4 regions of the Lichenibacterium dinghuense genome follow, and region 3 is predicted to be linked to each of the others. Evidence: riboswitches for the same ligand, from Rfam matches in the RefSeq annotation. Region 3 holds a riboswitch; each other region holds the start of a gene.
What was found. A riboswitch is a leader RNA that binds a small molecule or an ion and turns the genes downstream of it on or off. The one in region 3 is predicted to bind fluoride.
Positions count from the first base shown of each region.

Region 1: it holds a riboswitch for fluoride, as region 3 does, so the genes downstream of both, L7N97_RS21165 (hypothetical protein) here and L7N97_RS12555 (YoaK family protein) in region 3, are expected to answer to the same signal.
Region 2: it holds a riboswitch for fluoride, as region 3 does, so the genes downstream of both, L7N97_RS21145 (universal stress protein) here and L7N97_RS12555 (YoaK family protein) in region 3, are expected to answer to the same signal.
Region 4: it holds a riboswitch for fluoride, as region 3 does, so the genes downstream of both, L7N97_RS21190 (MutS-related protein) here and L7N97_RS12555 (YoaK family protein) in region 3, are expected to answer to the same signal.

Region 1 covers NZ_JAJLMN010000001.1:4,435,395-4,439,368, forward strand. The annotation lists gene eno (phosphopyruvate hydratase) at 1-854, opposite strand, end outside; gene L7N97_RS21165 (hypothetical protein) at 856-1,056, opposite strand; fluoride riboswitch at 1,084-1,144, opposite strand; gene L7N97_RS21170 (MFS transporter) at 1,186-2,451, opposite strand; gene L7N97_RS21175 (low affinity iron permease family protein) at 2,459-2,824, opposite strand; gene L7N97_RS21180 (LysR family transcriptional regulator) at 2,919-3,809, opposite strand; gene L7N97_RS21185 (MutS-related protein) at 3,817-3,974, opposite strand, start outside.
Region 2 covers NZ_JAJLMN010000001.1:4,429,904-4,434,755, reverse strand. The annotation lists gene L7N97_RS21155 (hypothetical protein) at 1-126, shown strand, start outside; gene L7N97_RS21150 (YoaK family protein) at 96-848, shown strand; fluoride riboswitch at 879-940, shown strand; gene L7N97_RS21145 (universal stress protein) at 993-1,775, shown strand; gene L7N97_RS21140 (universal stress protein) at 1,807-2,544, shown strand; gene L7N97_RS21135 (hypothetical protein) at 2,650-2,904, shown strand; gene L7N97_RS21130 (universal stress protein) at 2,901-3,707, shown strand; gene L7N97_RS21125 (hypothetical protein) at 3,738-3,953, shown strand; gene crcB (fluoride efflux transporter CrcB) at 4,057-4,485, shown strand; gene L7N97_RS21115 (YeiH family protein) at 4,503-4,852, opposite strand, start outside.
Region 3 covers NZ_JAJLMN010000001.1:2,586,777-2,591,628, forward strand. The annotation lists gene L7N97_RS12545 (YhaN family protein) at 1-2,786, shown strand, start outside; gene L7N97_RS12550 (hypothetical protein) at 3,023-3,256, opposite strand; gene L7N97_RS12555 (YoaK family protein) at 3,363-4,031, opposite strand; fluoride riboswitch at 4,428-4,490, opposite strand.
Region 4 covers NZ_JAJLMN010000001.1:4,440,729-4,445,580, reverse strand. The annotation lists gene L7N97_RS21215 (Crp/Fnr family transcriptional regulator) at 1-428, shown strand, start outside; gene L7N97_RS21210 (hypothetical protein) at 570-785, opposite strand; gene L7N97_RS21205 (MurR/RpiR family transcriptional regulator) at 813-1,859, shown strand; gene L7N97_RS21200 (tyrosine-protein phosphatase) at 1,852-2,442, shown strand; gene L7N97_RS21195 (hypothetical protein) at 2,590-2,898, shown strand; fluoride riboswitch at 3,164-3,223, shown strand; gene L7N97_RS21190 (MutS-related protein) at 3,243-4,814, shown strand; gene L7N97_RS21185 (MutS-related protein) at 4,838-4,852, shown strand, end outside.

The sequences.
Region 1 (3,974 bases), 1.8 Mb from region 3:
ATCGACACGATCGGGTAGGCGGCGGCGAGCCGGCCGTAGAGGTCGAGCAGCGCTCCGGACGACAGCCGGCCACCCCCGTCCCGGAGGGCATAGCCGTCGCCGTCGCGGAACCCCGTCGCGGCGGGGTCGAGCGCGATGGCGACGTCGCGACCGGGCTCCAGGCCGGCCCGGCGGATCGCCTCGACAAGGAGATCGCAAGCTTCCACGGCCCCGGCGAGGCGGGGCGCGAAGCCGCCCTCGTCCCCGACCGCGGTCGACTGGCCGGCCGCCCCGAGCAGCGCCTTCAGCGCGGCATAGACCGCGACGCCGAAGCGCAGGGCCTCGGAAAACGTCGGCGCGCCGACCGGCACCACCATGAACTCCTGCATGTCCAGGCCGCTGTCGGCATGCGCGCCGCCGTTGATGACGTTCAGCATCGGCATCGGCAGGCGCCGCGCCGCGACCCCGCCGAGATAGGCGTAGAGCGGCAGGCCGGCGTCGAGAGCTGCGGCTCGGGCGATGGCGAGCGAGGTGCCGAGGATCGCATTCGCACCCAGCTCCCGCTTGTCCGGGGAGCCGTCGAGCCGGCACATCATGTGATCGAGCATCGCCTGCCGCCGGGGATCGTGACCGATGAGCTTGGGGCGGATCCGATCCTCGACGCTCGACATCGCGCCGATCATGCCGCGGCCGGCGTAGCGAGCAGCGTCGCGGTCCCGGCGCTCGCGCGCCTCTGCCGAGCCGGTGGACGCGCCGGCTGGAACCGAGGCCGAGCCCACGAGGCCGTTCTCCAGCGTCACTTGGACGTCGAGAGTGGGATTGCCGCGGGAGTCGAGGATCTCCAGCGTCCGGATATCGGCGATGCGGGACGCCATCTCAGGCCTCCCCGGTGAGGAGGAGGCGGATCGACGGCCGGCAATCGACAGTCAGGCCGTCGGATTTCAGACCCAAAACCGCTTCGGACGCACGGGTGATCACCGCACGCAGGTCGCGCTCGTCGACGCGATCAGCTGCCATCATGAGACGAACGATAGGTTCGTCTAAAAGCTGATCGAGGGTGGGGGAGTTAGCCTGCATGGCGCACCTCTGCTTTTCCCAAAACGGGCCTAAGCAGGAGTCATCAGCCACAAGGCAGTTAAACGGGAACCCCATCCCGGTATCATCAACGTAACGCTTCGGCGCTGACCCGGCAAGCCCCCTTTCACCTCATTTCGACATGGGGGGTCGTCCGAAAGCGCGGTCCCCGCCGAGGACGAAGCAGGCGAGCGCCGATGCGATGGCGGCGGCGACGATGGGGAAGGCGATCCTGTAGCCGAGCCACCCAATGAGGGGACCAGCTAAGATGGGGCCGCCCGCGTGGCCGACGTCCCACAGGCTGCCGAAGACGCCCATCGCCGCGCCGTAGCCGCCCCGGGTGGCGCGGTCGCCGATCAGCGCGGTGGTGGACGGCGTCACCATGGCGGTGCCGGCCCCGAACGCGGCGCAAAGGGCGAGGAGCCCGGCATAGTCGCTGCACCACGGGACCGCCGCCAGACAGAGGATGCAGAGGCTCATCCCCGACACGATGACCGGATGCCGGCCGACGCGGTCCCCGAGGGCGCCCATCGGTCCGCGGAGCAGGATGGAAGCGACGCCCTGCACGCCGAACAGCCATCCCACATCGACGACGCGGATGCCGATGCCGGTCGCGTAGAGGGGAAGGTAGGCCTGCAGCATGCCCACGCCCGCGTAGAGCGCGCCCTCGGCGAGGCTGGCGAGACGGATGCCCGGGTCGCCGAGGATCTGCGCGAGCCCGCGGCGGAGATCCGCGAGCACGTGTCGGGAGGCGCCGCTCCGCTCCGGGGCGCCGCCGCCCGGCAACGGCAGCAGGGCGAGCAGGGCCGCGACGCCGATCAGCCCCGACACGACGAAGGCCGGAGTGAACCCAACCCACGCCAGCACCGCGGCGCCCAACACCGGACCGAGCACCACCCCGGCGTTCTCGGCCGCGCCGTAGAGGCCCAACCGGCGCCCGCGCGCCTCCGGGTAGAGGCTCGCCACGCGGGCCGAGGCGGCAGGTGCATAGAGCGCAGTCGACAGGCCGTGGTAGAGGCGCAGGGCGAGGAGCTGCGGCCAAGCCGCGACGACCAGATAGAGGAATGGCGCCGTGGCCTTCACGCAGAGGCCCGCCAGCATCAGTCGCCGGAAGCCGAACAGGTCGGCCAGTGCGCCCGATGGGAGCTTGACGAAGATGCCGGTGACCGTGACGGCCGCGACCAGCAGGCCGATGACCGCGGCCGGGGCGCCGAGATGCGCGGCGTACAAGGCCGTGAGCGGGCTGCGCGCCATCTCGTAGCTGAGGCGGCCGAGGAAGCCGATGGCGCACAGCAGCACGAAGGCCCCGGGCCGCCGCGCCGCAGCGTCGGGCGCATTCGTCTCACCCTGGTCGGCGCCGTCGTTCGAAGGGGTCCGATTTTGGTCCGGGGATGTCACGGCGGCCTCACGCTTCCGGGTCGGGGCACGGCTTCGGGCCGAAGCGCGCCCTGATCGCCTCGATCTCACGATCGGTCATGCGCTCGATGCCGATGTATCGGTTGTCGGCCGCCACCAGCGCGGCCAGCAGCGTGTCGAGCTTGGCGTGCATGGCCTCGCTGTCGCGGTTCTGGGCGTTCTGGATCAGGAACACCATCAGGAACGTGACGACGCTGCTGACCGTGTTCATGATGAGCTGCCACGTGTCGGAGAAGCCGAGGGCGGGTCCAGCGACGGACCACAGCAGGACGACCGCGAAGGCGAGCGCGAACACCGCCGGGCGCCCCGCCGCATTGGCGATCCAGGTCGACGTGGTGGCGAAGAGACGGTTCATCGGGGCTCTCCGCCGGTGTGTCGGGCGTTGAAGGCCGCCAGTCGCGGCCGATGGCACCAGGATGCCGGGCGGAGGCCCGCCCGGGTCGGCGCCGTCACGGGGCCGCCCCCCGCCCACGCATCACGTCGAGGAAGGCCTCCTCGGCGCGGCTGCGGTAGCGGTCGCGGTGGCGCAGCGCCGTGAAGGCGCGCTCCGGCAGCGGCGAGCCGACCTGCACCAGCAATCCCGCCTCGATCGACGGCGCCGCCACAGAGGCCGAGAGCGCCGTCGCGCCGAGACCGGCCTCGACGGCGCCCCGCACGGCCTCGTTGGACGGCAGCTCGCAGGCGATCGGCAGGCGTTCCAGCACGCCGGCCGCGACGGCGGCGGCCTCGAAGATCGAGCGCGTGCCCGAGCCGCGCTCGCGCAGCACCCAATCGCTGTCCGGCCAGGCGTCCGGCGCCACGGCCGGCCGTTCGGCCCAGGGGTGACCGGGGGCCACGACCACCACGAGCCGGTCGCGCGCGACCTCCTCGGCGAGCAGCGCGGGGTCGTCGACATGGCCCTCGACGAAGCCGATATCGGCGGCTCCCTCCCGGACACCCGCCGCCACCTCGGCGGTGTTGCCGATCCGCAGGCGCAGGTCGATGCCCGGGTGGGTCCGGCGAAAGGCGACGAGGTGGCGCGGCAGCCAATAGCTCGCGATCGTCTGACTCGCGTAGACGTTGAGCGTGCCGCGCTTGAGCCCGCTCAGCTCGGCTAGCACGCGCTCGGCCGCCTCGGCGCGGGCCAGCACGGCGCGGGCCTCGCCAAGAAAGAGCGCGCCCGCCTCGGTGAGCGCGATGCCGCGCCCGACGCGGTGGAACAGCGTGGCCCCGTGCCGGCCTTCGAGGGCCGAGACGGCCGCGCTGACGGCCGACTGCGCCATGTTGAGCGCCTCGGCGGCGCGGGTGACGTGGCAGCGTTCCGCCACGGCCACGAAGATGCGGAGCTGTTCCAGTGTCATGAGTGGCTCACTGTCCGGCCCGTGCCGGTTCGGGTTCTACCGCGGGCGCCAGGGGCTGGAATACGGCGGCGAAGAGATCCGGACCGTAGCTCGTCCGCAGCGGCTCGCCCTCCGTCACAACGAAGGAGCGCGTCCCGTTCTCACCCCGCGCCGCGCGGAGAAACA
Region 2 (4,852 bases), 1.8 Mb from region 3:
GATCCCGATACCGACGACGCCGCTGAGACGCTGACCAGCCGGCGCAAGTTCACGAGCCGGACAGCCGCGGAGACGCGCTATGCGGATGTCCTCGCGTGGCTTCACAGCCTCGCGGCCCCGCGCTGATGGTGTCCCGCCCCGTCGCGGCGCAGCCCGTCGTGGCGGCATGGTTGGCCCTCGTGGCCGGTGCCGTCAACGGCATCGGCGTCGCCGCGACGGGGCGGGACACGTCCCACGTTTCGGGCGTCACCACCTCCGTGATGGGTCACCTCATGCACGGGCGGGGCAATGCCGCGATGCTCGGCATCGCGCTGGTCGCGAGCTTCCTCTCCGGCGCGGTCGGTTGCGGGCTGTTCATCGCGATCCGAGAGGGGCGACCGGAAACGGGCACGCTGCGGTCCCTGCTGATCGTCGAGGGCATCCTGGTGGCGTCGGCCGGCCTGGCCCTGGCGGCTTGCGGCCGGGGCGGGGGTGCCGAGTTCGCGGCCGTGCTGCTGCTCGCCTTCGCCATGGGCCAGCAAAACGCGACCAGCAGCGCGCTGCTCGGCGACCAGGTCCGCACCACCCACGTCACCGGCATGGTGACCGACCTCGGCCGGGAGATCGGCCACCTCGTCTTCGACGTCGCGGGCGGGACGCGCCGCGACGGCCCCCGGCGGACCGACGAGGTGCGGCTCGCCAAGTCGGGCTCTCTCTTCGCCGGCTTCATCCTCGGCGCGCTGGCCGGGGCCAGCGTCCTGCTGTGGTGGGGCGAGGCGGGGTTCTTCGTCGTGGCGGCGGCGCCGGTCGCGGCCGCCCTCCTCGTGAGGGCCGACGCGAGCGAGACCACAGAGTGGAGCCCGCCGTGATGGTCAGAGTCAGACTACATTTCCCGGGTCGAGACATCGGGCGATGGAGTCCGCCTTCGACCGCCTCCAGGGCTGATCACTTCTGCACGACATTGCTGGTAGATGCGGAGCTACGCCTTCCGCAATCGACCGACGGAGGGTGAAATGACTTATCGTGACATCGTCGTCTACTTGGACACTGGATCGGCGACGTCGGCGCGGGTCGATGCCGCCGTCGAGCTGGCGCGCAGGTTCGAAGCCCGCCTCACCGCCGTGAACCTCGTTCCCGCGGTGTCGTTCGACGGAGATTGGCAGCTCTGCCGGGACAGTCTGCAGTCCTCCTTTGAGGAGGCCGCTTCGCGGGCGGGCGTCGCCCACGGCCACCGCGACGTTCCGCCCGACGCGAGTGCCGCGCGCGATTTCTTCGCTCATGACGCGGACCTGCTCGTCGTGACCCAGCCGGATCGGCGAAACGCCGGAGCGGTGCCGGTCGACTTCCCCGGCCGCCTTCTGCTCGCCGCGGGCGTGCCGCTCCTGTTGCTCCCCGTCGGCTGGGACGCCGCCCGCGCGATCGGCCGACGTCCGACCGTCGCCTGGAACGGCACCGGCGAGGCGACCCGCGCGGCGCACGACGCGCTGCCCTTCCTGCGCGATGCCGTACGCACGGCCCTGTTCACCTTCGACGCCCGCTACGGACTGGGCGACGCGGCGGTGGAAGGGTTCGCCGCCCACCTGCATCGACACGGCGCGGAGGTGGTCGTCGACGGCTGGCGCGACGACGGCCGCGGCGACTGGCTGTCGGCCCTCTTCGCCAGCCTCGACCGCGAGCGCTCGGACCTCATCGTCGCGGGCGCCTACGGCCATCCGCGTATCGCCGAGCGCCTGTTCGGCGGCGCGACGCAGGACCTGCTCGGCCAAGACCTCCTGCCCGTGCTGCTGTCTCATTGAGCGGAACACCATAGGACGGGGAGGAAGCGGCATGGTCGTGGATCTGATCGTCTGCCTCGACTCGACGACGCCGGGCGCTCCGGCGCTGCTGGCCAAGGCCGTCTCGCGCGCGGCCGCCTGCCGGGCGCGCCTCCGCGTGCTCGACCTGTGTGCGCCCGATGCGCTCGGCATGGCGACGTCTCCGACCTCCCTCGAATTCGTCGAGGACATGCGGGCCGCGTTCCGGCTCGGCAGGGTCGATGGGCACCACGAGATGGCCCCGACCGATCCGGCCGGGCTGCTCGAACGCACGCTGTCGGCCGATCTCGTGATCGCCGGACGGGGTGCCGCGACTTCGCCTCATCGTTCCGGCGTCTCTGCACCCGCGCTCGGCGCCCTCGGCCCTCCCGTGCTGATCGAGGCCGACGGGAGCGCGGGGCCAGCGGGGCGGCGCATCCTCCTCCCTTGGCGGGCGGACCGCGCCAGCACGCGTGCGATCCACGACGCGATGCCGCTGCTGAAGACCGCGGACGAGGTCGTGCTCGTCCCGCTCGACGACGGGTCGCCGGCGACCGTGATGCGCCGTCTCGCCGGTCGCGGCGTCAGGGTCCGGGCGGAGACGAGCGTCGACGATGCCGACAGCGCCCTCGCGCCGCTGGCGCGGCGGGTCGGGGCCGACCTGATCGTGGTCGGTCTCGGAGGGCCGGCCCACTGGCGGGCACCGACCGTGCTTACGCTTCTCGCCCGCCTGATCGACGATTCCTCGACGGCCCTGCTCGTGTCCCGCTGAGTTCGCGCCATCGATCGAGCGGAGCGGACGAGATCATCGGAGAAGCCAATTGGATTGTCTTGCAGAGCAGGACTTGACTGTCGGCGTAAGATACGGGGGGAGGACATGATCGACGATCGATACCGTAGGGGTGAACCCTTCGCCGTCGAAGAGGATGATCTGGAGGCGGATCTCGCGACGCTGCTCGTCGCGTTCCGATCCATGGCCCACCCCGTCTCGCTGTCGTCGGGGGGGACTGGCCCGGCCGACGGACGGGACGGTGCGGAACAGCGGAGAGACGCTCACCAGGCGCCGGCCATGTTGCTGTCCCGCCGCGGCGCTTGGAGCACGATGTTCGATCGAACGGAGGCATGGACATGACGACGACCATCCTGGCCGTGCTGGCCGATCGGCACGGCGTCCGCTCCTGCCTGGAAGCCGCTCTCGCGGCCGCCGAGGCCGTCGGGGGGGAGGTCGCGGCGCTGCACGTCGCCGTCGATCCCGCCTCCACCATCCTGCCGACCGAGGAGATCCTCACCGACGACCGCCGCGCCGCTATCCTGCGCGGGGAGGCGGAGGAGCGTCGGGCCGTGCGTGACGCCTACGACGCGGTCGTGGCCGCGCTCGGCCCTGCGGGCTTCCGCTGGATCGACGCGGGGGGAACCGAGACGACGGCCATCGACGCCCACGCCGCCGGCGCGGCGCTGATCGCCGCTGCCGTGCCCGAGCGGCATTATGCGGGCGAGGCGCAGGAAGCCCTCCACGCGGCGCTGTTCGACACCGGCCGCCCGGTGCTGGTCGTGCCCCGCGGCTGGCGGCACCGGCCGGTGCGCCGCATCGCGGTCGGCTGGCACGAGGATGTAGCCTGTCGCCGCGGGATCGCGGACGCGCGGCCCTGGCTGGAGCGGGCCGAGGCCATCCGGATCCTGGCTATCGACGGAGGCGACGACGCCGCCCTGGACGGCGCGCGAGCGCTGTTTCGCGATCTCGGCCTCGCCGCCGACTTCTCGGCGGTGGACGCCGAGGAAAGCTCGCGCGGGGACGCGTTGCTCTCGGCCGCCGGGGACGCGGATTGGCTCGTGATGGGCGCGTTCCGGCGCGGGCGCTTGCTCGACTGGCTGTTCGGCAGTGTCAGCGAGACCGTGTTGCGCGAGGCGACGATGCCGGTATTCCTCGTGCACTGACGGCGCGGGGCTTTGAACTGGGAGCAGGGAATGGAACGAGGTGGATGGAAGTTCTGGTGCCGCCGCCACGAGCGGCTGCTCTGTTACATCGTGGCGGTCGATGACCGGGCCGAGGCCGAGAAGGGGTTGCGCAACCACGACCCCTTCGCGGAGGTCCTCGACGTCGAGCGCGTGCCCGACAAGGTGTTCGCGCTGCTCGACATGCAGCCCGGTCAAGTGACGGGCTGGAGCACGATGAACTGGTGAGCGGCGGAACGGCAGAGCGGATCAGCATGCGAAGGGAAAGAGACGGTGTCTTCCTCATGAGGACAGCGCAGGCAGCAGCTGGCGCGAACACCGAGCGTGCGCCATGGACCTCGTGACGGTCCTCGCCGTGGCGGCGGGCGGCGCGCTCGGCACCGTGGCGCGCTATCTGCTGGCACTGGCCCTCGCGCCGATCAGCGGCACGCTGCCCTGGGGCACGGTGGTCATCAACGTCGCCGGCTCCTTCGTCATCGGGCTGTTCGGCACGCTGACGCTGGCGCACGGCCGCTATCCGGCGCCCGAGGTCGCCCGCCTGTTCGTCATGGTGGGCTTCTGCGGCGGGTTCACGACCTTCTCCTCCTTCAGCCTGCAGACGCTCGACCTCTTGCGCGCCGGCGCCTACGGCCGCGCCGCGGTCAACGTCGCGGCCTCGGTCGCGTTGTGCCTGGCCTCCGTGGCGCTCGGCCACCTCGCCGGCGCGGCACTGAACGGCGGCGCCGTGCCCATCGTTCAGGCCAGCATCGAGGAGGACTGATGCCCGCACGGCGCCCGTCAGGCGACGCCCATCACGCGGATCAGCGCGAGGCTGACGAGGCCGAGAACGACCAGCGAGGCCGTCACGGCCGCGGTGACGCGGACGCCGGCCTTCGCCACGACCCGCACGTCGACGCCAAGGCCCAGCGCCGCCATCGACACGGTGGTGAGCGCGCTGGCGGTGGCGGCGATCGGCGGCAGGGCCGGTGCCGGGATCAGCCCGAGCGAGCGCACCAGCAGCACGAGGAGGAATCCGACGATGAACCACGGCACGAGCTCGTGCAGCGCGGGGCGTCCGAGGCGCGGCCTGTCGCCGGCGGTGACGTGCGGCGCGGCCTCGACCGGCTCGTCGCGCAGACGGCGCGTGA
Region 3 (4,852 bases):
CGTCGCGACTGCGGTGCCTCGCGCGCGTCGTACCCATCCTGCGGCGGCTCGACGCGGCGGAGGAGGGGATCCTCGCCTTCGGGGACGTCGCGCATCTGTCCGGCGACTTCCCGGAAAGGTGCGGCTCACTCCTCGACGCGCACGCCGCCGCCCTCGGGCGTCGGGACGAGGCCCGTGGTCGCCTGGCCGACGTGTGGGATCGCCGCGAGCGCTTGAAGGTCGACGATGTCCTCGTCGCGGCGGAGCCGGAATTGCGCGACGTCGAAGCGAGGCTGGCCGTCGTCCGGGCGTTCCGCGGGGACAGGGCCGCCCGGGAGAGGGACGTCGGGGATGCCGACGCCCAACTCGGACTGTTGCGCGATCGCCTCGGCCTCGGGGAGGACGCGGACCTCGTCGCGCTGCTTCCCACGCGCCCCATCTTGCGGGTCGTCGTCGACCTCGCGGAACGGGACGCCGGCATCGGCGTCCGGCTCCGGTCGGCCCGCAAGGAGGCGGCGGTGGCGGCCGACGTCCTGTCCGAGGCGACCGGACGCCTCGAGGCCATGACCGCCCGGGGACACCATCGACCGTTCGGGATCGAGGCGACCAGCTTCGCGGCGCTCCCGTCCGAGTGGGCGGCGGCGACGTCGCGGATCGAGGCCGCCGATCGTGCCGATGGGGAACAGCTCGGCCGGGCCGTCGAGCTCGGGATGAAGGACGTCGCCGCGGTGCGCCGGCTGGCGTGCCCCGACGTCGAGCAGGTCGGTGCCGAGATCAAGGCGCGGGACGCGCTCAGGGCCGAACGGGCACGGGTGATCTCGTCGCTCGCGCGAGCCATGGCCGACCGAGAGGCCGCGCGCGTGGAGATGGCGGCGCTGCTCGGGGAGGGCGAGGTGGCGAACGGGGAGGCCGTCGACGTCGCCCGCCGGACACGCGACGACGCCTGGGCGTCGGTCCGCGCCTCGTACGTCGGCGGGCAGGCGCCCGCGGCCGAGGCGGAACGGCACGCGATGGCCGGGCGCCTCGACGCGAGCATCGCCGACGCCGACCGCCTCGCCGACAAGCGCGTCGCCGAAGCGGACCGCGTCGCCACCCTCGCGCAGACCCGGCGACGGATCGCGACGGCGCAAGGGGCGGTCGAGGCCGCGGAGGGCGCCGCGCGACGCCTCGACCGGGAACTGGTCGAGGCCGGGGAGGCCTTCCGCGGCGCTTTCCCCGAAGCCTGCGCCTTGCGGCCGGAACTCGCCTCGCTCCAGCCGTTCGCGGCGGCGCGGCGCGGCATCGTGGAAGCTTCCGACCGGACCGCCGCGGAACGTCGCGTGGCCGAGACCGCCCTGCGCGACCTGGCGCCGGCGATGGCGCGCCTCGCGTGGGCGGAGCTTCGGGCCGGCCTCGCGTCCCATGCCGCCGCGGAGCTCGGCGGCCGCGTGCGGGCCGTGGCCTCGGCCATCGGCGCGCACGACCGCGCGCACGAGGCCTATCTGAGGGAACGGGGAGCCATGCCGGGATTGGAGGAACGGCGGCGGAAGTCGCTCGCGGAACTCCAGGACGTCGAGCGGGAGCGGCGGGAGTGGGCCGCCGCGTGGGCCGCGGCGACCGCCGCGCTCGGCGTCGGCGCCGACGAACCCGTCGCGTCCACGGCGGCGCTGGCGGGGGCGTGGGAGCGGGCCCGGGGTGACCTGAGGGCGGTCGCGCAGGCGCGTGCCCTCGTCATGCGCATGGACGAGGAGGAGGCCACCCTCGGAGGCCAGGTCGCCTCGATCGCGGGTCGGATCGGACTCGCCACGGCCGTGGATCCCGTGGCGGCGGGGGACATGCTGTTGAGCGTCCGTGAGGGCAACGAGGCGGCGCGCCTCGGCCGTGAGGCGCTCGGGCCGGAGGTGGCCAAGGCCCAGGCCGACGTCGCGGGCTGGGAGGAGGAACTCGGTTCCCTCGGGCGACGGCTCGCGACCATCGCGGACGAGATCGGCGGGGCCCGCGACCTCGATCGCCTGCGCGCGACCGTGGTGCGCGGGCGCCGGCTCGCCGTGTTGCGGCGTGAGCGCGATGCCCTCGGCGAGGCGGCGCGCGTCGCCGGCGATGACCTGCCCCTGCAGTTCCTGCGTGGGGAAGCCGAGGGCTGCGACCTCGATGCCGTGCGGGCGGAGTCGTCCGAGATCGCCGGGCGTCTCGACGCTCTCGACGGCAGGATCGAGGGGTCGATCGCCGAGGAGGTTCGGACGACGGCGATCCTCCGGGGGCATGGCCGGTCCCCCGGCGACGCGGGTTTGGTCGCGGTCCGGGAGGCGGCCGTGGCGGACATGCACGCCGCGGCGGAACAATGGGTGGAGCTCAAGGTCGCCAAGGACCTACTCGACCGGGCCATACGCGTCGTCCGGGACGAGCGCCAGGATCCGCTCGTCAGGGAGGCGGGGATCCTGTTCTCGCGCATGACGCGCGGCGCCTACGCCGGCGCCGCGGCCGACGTGGACGACCGAGGCGATCCTATCGTGAGGGGGGTCCGCTCCACCGGAGGGGACCCGCAGCCCGTCGCCACGATGAGCGAGGGCACGCGGGACCAGATGTTCCTGGCCTTCCGGCTCGCCAGCGTCGGGGCCTACTGCGCCGCCGCCGAACCGCTGCCGTTCGTGGCCGACGACCTGTTGGTCCATTTCGACGACGGACGGGCCGAAGCCACTCTCGATCTCCTCGCGGACTTCGCCGGGGCGACGCAGGTCCTGCTCTTCACGCACCACGCCTCGGTCCGCGACGCGGCCGTTCGGCTGCAACGGCAGGGGCGGACGACCGTCGTCGAGGTCGCACCCTGACCGCTTCCCCCGCCGCGTTCCCCACGAGCGTGGATCCGGGGACGGCGGCTCGAAACGTGCGTGGCGGCCGACGCGACCGAATCCGGGGTAGCCGGAGCGACGAAGGCTCGATGGTCCGTCGATGCGCCGTCCAGGCTGGACGTCCTGAGTGATCCATCGCCCCAGGGACCGCTAGGAAGCCTCGGGACGGTCCACGATCACATCCGCGCCCTCCGGCGCGAGGGCCCTTGGGGGGCTCACCCGACGATCAATCCGCGTTCGGACTCCAATCGCTCGCGTGCAAGCCTGCGATACCTGTCCCGGTCGTCGTTGGTCGCCGCGCCGGGCTGGCCTTCCGCGCCATGCTCGGGCGTCCCCGGCGCCGCCCAAGTCAAACCGTCGGCCTTGGCGAGCTCCATCGCGCGGTGCTCGACCTCGGCCTCGGCGGGCTCGGACGCGGGATCATCGGTCGTCGAGGTTCGCTCGCTCATGCGAACGACTATGGAGGCCCGCCCGGCGGCGTCAAGCCGGCCGAGCTCGGGCTGTCGGTCGGTTCGAGATCGCACGCCCGTGCCTCCGGATGCTCGACGGGATCGATCACCGTCGATGAGTAGGCAGGCGGCCCAGGGCGCAGGCGAACAGTACCGCGGATGGCGCGAGGAGGCCGAGCCTGCCCACGGCCGGGGCGACCATCCCGGCGAGGAGGCCGCCGATGGCGAACGCCGCGAGTCGCGATGAGGACCGCCGAAGCATCTCGGCTATCGGCGGATGGTGCGGACCCATCCTCCCGACGCGGACCAGGCGGCCCACCGCGATCCCCAGATCCGTCAATGTGCCGGTGAGGTGCGTGGTGCGGACGCGGTCGCCCAGACAGAGGGAGGAGGAGGCGTTCTGGACACCCATGGCGAAGGCCGACAGCGCGAGCATGACGGCGACGTCGTTGGAGCCCCCATCGCCCACCACACCGGCGCCGATCAAGCTCACCGCCTCGATCACCAGGAGCAACGGCAAACGTTCGACCTGCCTGTCCGAAGTACGATCCCCGACCAGGAGCCCCGCGACCGATGCTCCGGAAGCGAACGCGAACAAGGCCCCGAGAGCCGCCATGCCGACCGCGAGCCGGCCTCGCGCGAGGTCGTGCACAAGCATCGATGTCGTCCCGGTCATGTGCGAGGCGAAACGGCCGACCACGATGAGGGTGAGCCCGTCCACGCTGCCGGCAACGAACGTTAGCGCGACAGCTACGGTTGAGGGTTGGAACTTCAACGTCTGACCGCGATGCCTTCCTCAAGCTCGAACTTCGGGACAGCCCTCCGGCAAGCGAGCGCGACACCTCCAGGGAGCACGCCGATGGGGATCGTGGCGGATTCAGTGGCTCGGATCATGGCTCCATCGGTGTCCAGGGCCGAGGCGGTCAGGCGAGCCGTCCGCGAATGGTCAGGCATGGGCCTCGGAGAGCCCGGCCCTTGGCCGCGCTGGACCCTTTCCTCGAACTGCTGGATTAGTCCCTGGATCAGGGGTGACAGCGCGAGCACGGTCGCGACCTGAGCGACCTGCAGCGAGGCGTCGCGCAAGTTCACGCCCCACCCGTCGTGGGTCCCGGCTCACTTCGGAAGACAAGGTCCGCCATCTTCGCCCGCACTCCTTCCTCCCCGAGATCGAGGATCGGAAGGAGTCATCGGCCCAACGGGCGGTTACAAGGCGGACCCCACCGCCTGCTTGAAGCGAGCGGATTGAAATGCGCTTCGTGAACGTTGTCAATCGAGCCGAAGGTGGTTCCACGTCGGAAGCCGCGGGATCCTACGGCACGACGGGGGCGGACGCATGATCCCGGCGATCCCGGCCTCGATCCAGGATGCGTGGACCGTCGAGCGACGGCGCCGATCGGGGAGCGAGCGCAAGCGTGGCGTCCTCCCGTCCGTCGACGGGTCGCACCCACCTCGACACCCGCGGCGTCCGGTCGGACCAGGGGAGGGGCGCGCAGCCGGCGGACGCAGCTTCGCGTCCCCGCGAGGCGGATGATCGTCGAAGGGAAGGGGCGGCCGATTTCCCTCGCGAAGATCTTCCGCGGAGCGCACCACGCCATG
Region 4 (4,852 bases), 1.9 Mb from region 3:
GCGCGTCTCTGGACGTCGACGGCGGGGCCGTCACGGTCAGGGCCGACGAGGATGCCTCGGCTTGGTTCCTGGATCAGGCACGCTTCAGGCAGCGCGCGGCGGATTGCCCGGACTTCGCCCTCGCGGCCCTGGACGCCATGGGCCGCAGGCTCGGGCGGGTGAGCCAGCGGCTGGCGGAGGCGTCGACCTTCTCGACGCGTGAGCGAATCCACGCCGAGTTGCTCCGGCTGGCCGGGGCGGACGTGGGCCGTGCGCCCCGGCCGGTGCGGATGATGACGCACGAGGCGCTCGCGACCCGGGCCGGGACGCAGCGGGAGGCCATCACGAAGGAGCTCAGCCGCCTGCGCCGGCTCGGCATCGTCGCGGTCTCCGGGCGCACCCTGACCGTCGCGGCGCCCGACCGCCTCGGCCGGAGGCGTGGCGCCTGAGCCGAGGCGTGAGCGAGCACCCGGCCTGACCGGCCGGGTGCTCGCTCTTGGATCGTCCGATCTGCCCTTGGAGACCGGCCATCCTCCTTCGCCGAATGACGTGGCGGGGCGACCGAGGCCGGAGTTCGGCGTGGGCGTCGATCAGCGTATTCCGGCGTCGCGGCCTCGCGGGGGCGGAAGGTATTCGGCCCGCGCCCCGTCGGCTGTGTCGTTCGCAATGGCCGAGCGGCCCTGGGCCTGCACGTCACGGTTCTCGTGTCTGTCGTAATCCTTCCTGCGGATGCCGGTCTCGTGCGGGTCCGCCAAAGCGGGAGCCACGGTGGCCAGCACGGCGAGGACGGACAGGATCTTCTTCATGGATCGGTTCACTCTTTCCGCTCGCTCATGGCGAGCGAGGGAAAGATCGTCGATGTTGGGCGCGGGTTCTGTGTGACTTTCCACATGTCACTCTCCGAAGCGGCATCGGCCTCGCGCCTGGGTGATTGTCGCTTCTGCTTCGACCGTGTAGGATCGAGTAGTATTTACGATATGGAGGTGGCGCCATTGGGCGGGGACGCGTTTCGGGCGAGGCTCGACGAATCGGCGGCGGGGCTAGCGCCGAGCCTCCTGAAAGTGGCCCGGTATATGGATCGACATCGGGCCCGCGTGCTCGCCGCCTCGGCCGCGGGCATTGCGGGGCTCGCCGGCACGTCAGATGCGACGGTGGTGCGGACCGCGCGCGCGCTCGGCTACGCGGGCCTCCCCGAGCTCAAGCGGGCGCTGGCGGAGTCGCTGGATCCGCCCTCGACGCCCGCCGACGAGATGCGCCGCACCCTCGGCGAGGTCGGGGCGGATGTCGGCCACGCGGTGGACGCTGTGCTCGACGCACAGGAGGCGGCGCTCCGGTCGCTGCGAACGCCGGGGACGCGCGACGCCCTCGCAACCGCGGTTGCGGCGCTCGCCGGCTCGGAGCGGATCGCCCTGTTCGGGATCGGCCCGACCGCCCACCTCGTCCGCTACGCGGCCGTGCCGCTCGGCCGCGCCGGCCGGCGCACGCTGCTGCTCGACCGCACCGGCCGCGGCCTCGCCGACCAGCTCCTCGATCTCGGTCGCGGCGACGCCCTGCTGGCACTCGCCTACGGGCGGCCCTATCGCGAGATCGCCGTCGTGCTCGGCGAGGCGCGGCGGCTCGGCCTGCCGGCCGTGTTGATGACGGGCGAGGGCGACCATCGCCTCGCGGCGCTGGCCGACGTGGTGCTGGCGGTGCCGCGCGGGGCCGCGGGCCGGGCCGCGCTGCACGGGGGCACGCTGGCGGCGCTGGAAGCCCTCGTTCTCGGGCTGACGGCGGCGGCCGGCGACGGTGCGCTCGCGACGCTCGACCGGCTCGGCACGCTGCGCGCGGAGCTCGACCCGCCGCGGCGGGGCCGGACCGAGGGAGGCCGCCGTGGCTGACGCGCCCTCATCGCATGCCGCCCGCCGCCGTCGCCGCGTCGCGCTCGTCCTGGCCGCGCTGCTCCTCGGGCCGCCCCTGTCGGTCGCGGGCTGGGCCGGCCTGCTCCGCCTGACCGGCAACGTCCACGAGTTCGAGCCGGGGATCTACCGCTCGGGCCAGCTCGGCGCCGGCCGGCTGTCGTCCTTCATGGCCGAGCACGGCATCGCCACCGTCATCAACCTGCGCGGGGCCAACCCGGGCCGGCCCTGGTACGACGCCGAAGCGGAAGCCGTGCGCCGCGCCGGGGCCGCCTATGTGAGCGTGCCGCTGTCGGCCAATCACGAGCCGGATGCAGCGACGCTGGCAGCCCTGGTGCGTGATCTCGAGGGCGCGAAGGCGCCGCTGCTGATCCACTGCGAGGCGGGGGCGGATCGCTCCGGCCTCGCGGCCGCGCTCTACGAGCGCCTGGTGCTCCATCGCTCCCCCGAGGTAGCCGCCGGGCAGCTCTCCTTCCGCTACGGCCATTTCCCCTGGCTGATCAGCCGGTCCGGCGCGATGGACCGCACCTTCGCGAAGGTCGTCGGCAAGGGCATACCCGATTGAGCGGCGCGGGACAGGCCCGGCCAGGGCGCGGCGCGGCGGCCTCGCGCCGAACCGTCGTCGAACCGACTGGGTTAGGGGCTGATGCGAAGGCTGGCTCCGCGACGTCGAGGCCAACAGATGAGGATCGCTATGCTTCAGAGACGCGCCGTGAGCGCCGACGACAGCCACCTCGCCGTCTTCGAGGTCGACGGAGAGGAACTGAGGGCGGAAACCTGTGTGCCCTTCGCGCAGGTCGCGAACGACGCCGCGGGGATCATCGACGTCGTCCTGAAGGCGCCGAGCGGCCGCTTCGTCCGGGTCACGACCGTGGCCGACGGACCGGCCAGCCCCAACTCCTTGCATCGGGGGTGGTACGTCGCGAAGGTCATCGACGCGTTCGACGCCAATCTGCTCAGGGAGAGTTGGGCCGTCCAGACCGAGCAGCCGCGGGCGCAGGCGTCTCGCCCTCTCGTATGATCTTCAGGCATCGTGGCCAAATCCGGCATGCCTGTGACGTCCGACGCATTGATACCAGCGGTCGAAACTCCCAACCGCTGGCCAGTGCGAGTGCACGCCGCCGCTTGTGCGACGTAACCCGTCAGAATGCGTCAGCATTTTGACGGCTGGCGTGATGCCGCGAGGATCGTGGTCCGCTTCCATGCACGGACGGGAAAGGTGTCTTTCGGAGCTGGCCCGGCGGGGAACCTTCGACGGCGTCGTGGAGTTTGAAAGGTACTGGTCTTCGACCGGAGGGGATGGGGTTCCCCGTAAACGCCGCGTGGCTGATGACTCCTGCCGGACTGGGACCGGGAGCATTCGCCGTGGACGATTCGACCGCAACAACTCCAAGCTGTGAGGCCTCCTTCCCGGTCTTCGTGAGCCTGCTCTGGCGAACCGAAGCAGAGGCGCAAGAGGCCGCTCGTCCGCCCGACTGTTTTCACGACCTCGCCCTCGATGGCTTCGTGGCCGGGCTGATCGCGGGGCGCGAGCAGCACGCGCTGGCGCCGCTGTACGGGGCGCCGCTCGTCGAGATCGAAGCCGTCCGTCATCGGCAGGCAGTCGTCCGGGACCTGTACGACGAGGCGACGGCCCGGGTCTGCGAGGCGTTCTCCGACGCCATGCAAAGCGTCCGCGATAGCTTTGCGCAGGCCGACCGGCGTCGCCACGAGCTGCGGAAGCGTCGTCTCCTGCTCGCCGGGCTCGAACGCTATTGCGAGGGCCTCGCGACCTTCGCCCATGCGCTCGGCCGGTGCTCCCGCTCGTCGTCTGGCCTCCGCAGCCTCGGCGAATTCCTGTCCGCTCTCGTCGGAAGTGAGGCCTTTGGCGCGCTCCGTCGCGAGACGGAGGCAGTCGCGGCCGGCCTCGCCGCTGTGCGCTACGACGTAAAGGTCTACGGCGGCGGCCTGCGGGTCGAGCGGCACGGGGGCGGCCACGATCAGGGCGCCGAGGTCGAGGCGCTTTTCGCCAAGTTCCGCCAGGACACGCCAGCCGAACGGTCGCCCGAGCCGCGCGACGCTCCCGACCTCAACTCCGTCGAGGACGTGATCCTGGAGTTCGTGGCACGCCTCCAGCCCGAACTCTTCGCCCGTCTGGCCGCGCTGGCGAAGGGCGCCCGGGGCGCGATCGGTGCGACGCTGTGCCGTGTCGACCGCGAACTCCAGTTCTTCCTCGCCTACCGCGACGCCATCGCGCCCCTGCGGCGCGCCGGCCTGCGCTTCTGCCTGCCTACGGTGACGTGCGAGAAAGCCGTGTCGAGCCGGGACGGCTTCGACGTCGTGCTGGCGACGCGGCTCGTCCGGGAAGGGGCGCCGGTCGTCACCAACGGCTTCGACCTCGCGGCCGGCGAGCGCATCCTTCTCGTGTCGGGCCCGAACCAGGGGGGCAAGACCACCTTCGCCCGCGCCTTCGGCCAGATGCATCACCTCGCCAGCCTCGGGCTGCCCGTGCCGGGCAGCGCCGCCACGCTCCACCTCGCCGACGCCGTCCTCACCCACTTCGAGCGCGAGGAGAGCGTCGCGGACCGGCGTAGCAAGCTCGAGGACGACCTCGTCCGGGTGCGCGACCTGCTCGGGGCCGCGACGTCGGCCTCCGTCATCGTGCTCAACGAGATCTTCAGCTCGACCACCCTCGACGACGCCGTGTTCCTGGCCGGCGAGGTGCTCCGGCGCGTCGTCGCCCTGGACGCCCTCTGTGTGCTGGTGACGTTCCTCGACGAGCTGGTCGCGCTCAGTCCCACGATCGTCAGCGCCGTCAGCACGGTGGTGCCGGACGACCCCGCGCGCCGCACCTTCGAGATCGTGCGGCGGCCCGCCGACGGGCGCAGCTACGCGCTCGCGATCGCCGAGAAGCACAGGCTGACCTATGCGGCCCTGAGCGACCGCCTCCACTTCTGAAGCACCGACGCGAGCCGAACGCCATGCAGGCCCTGCTG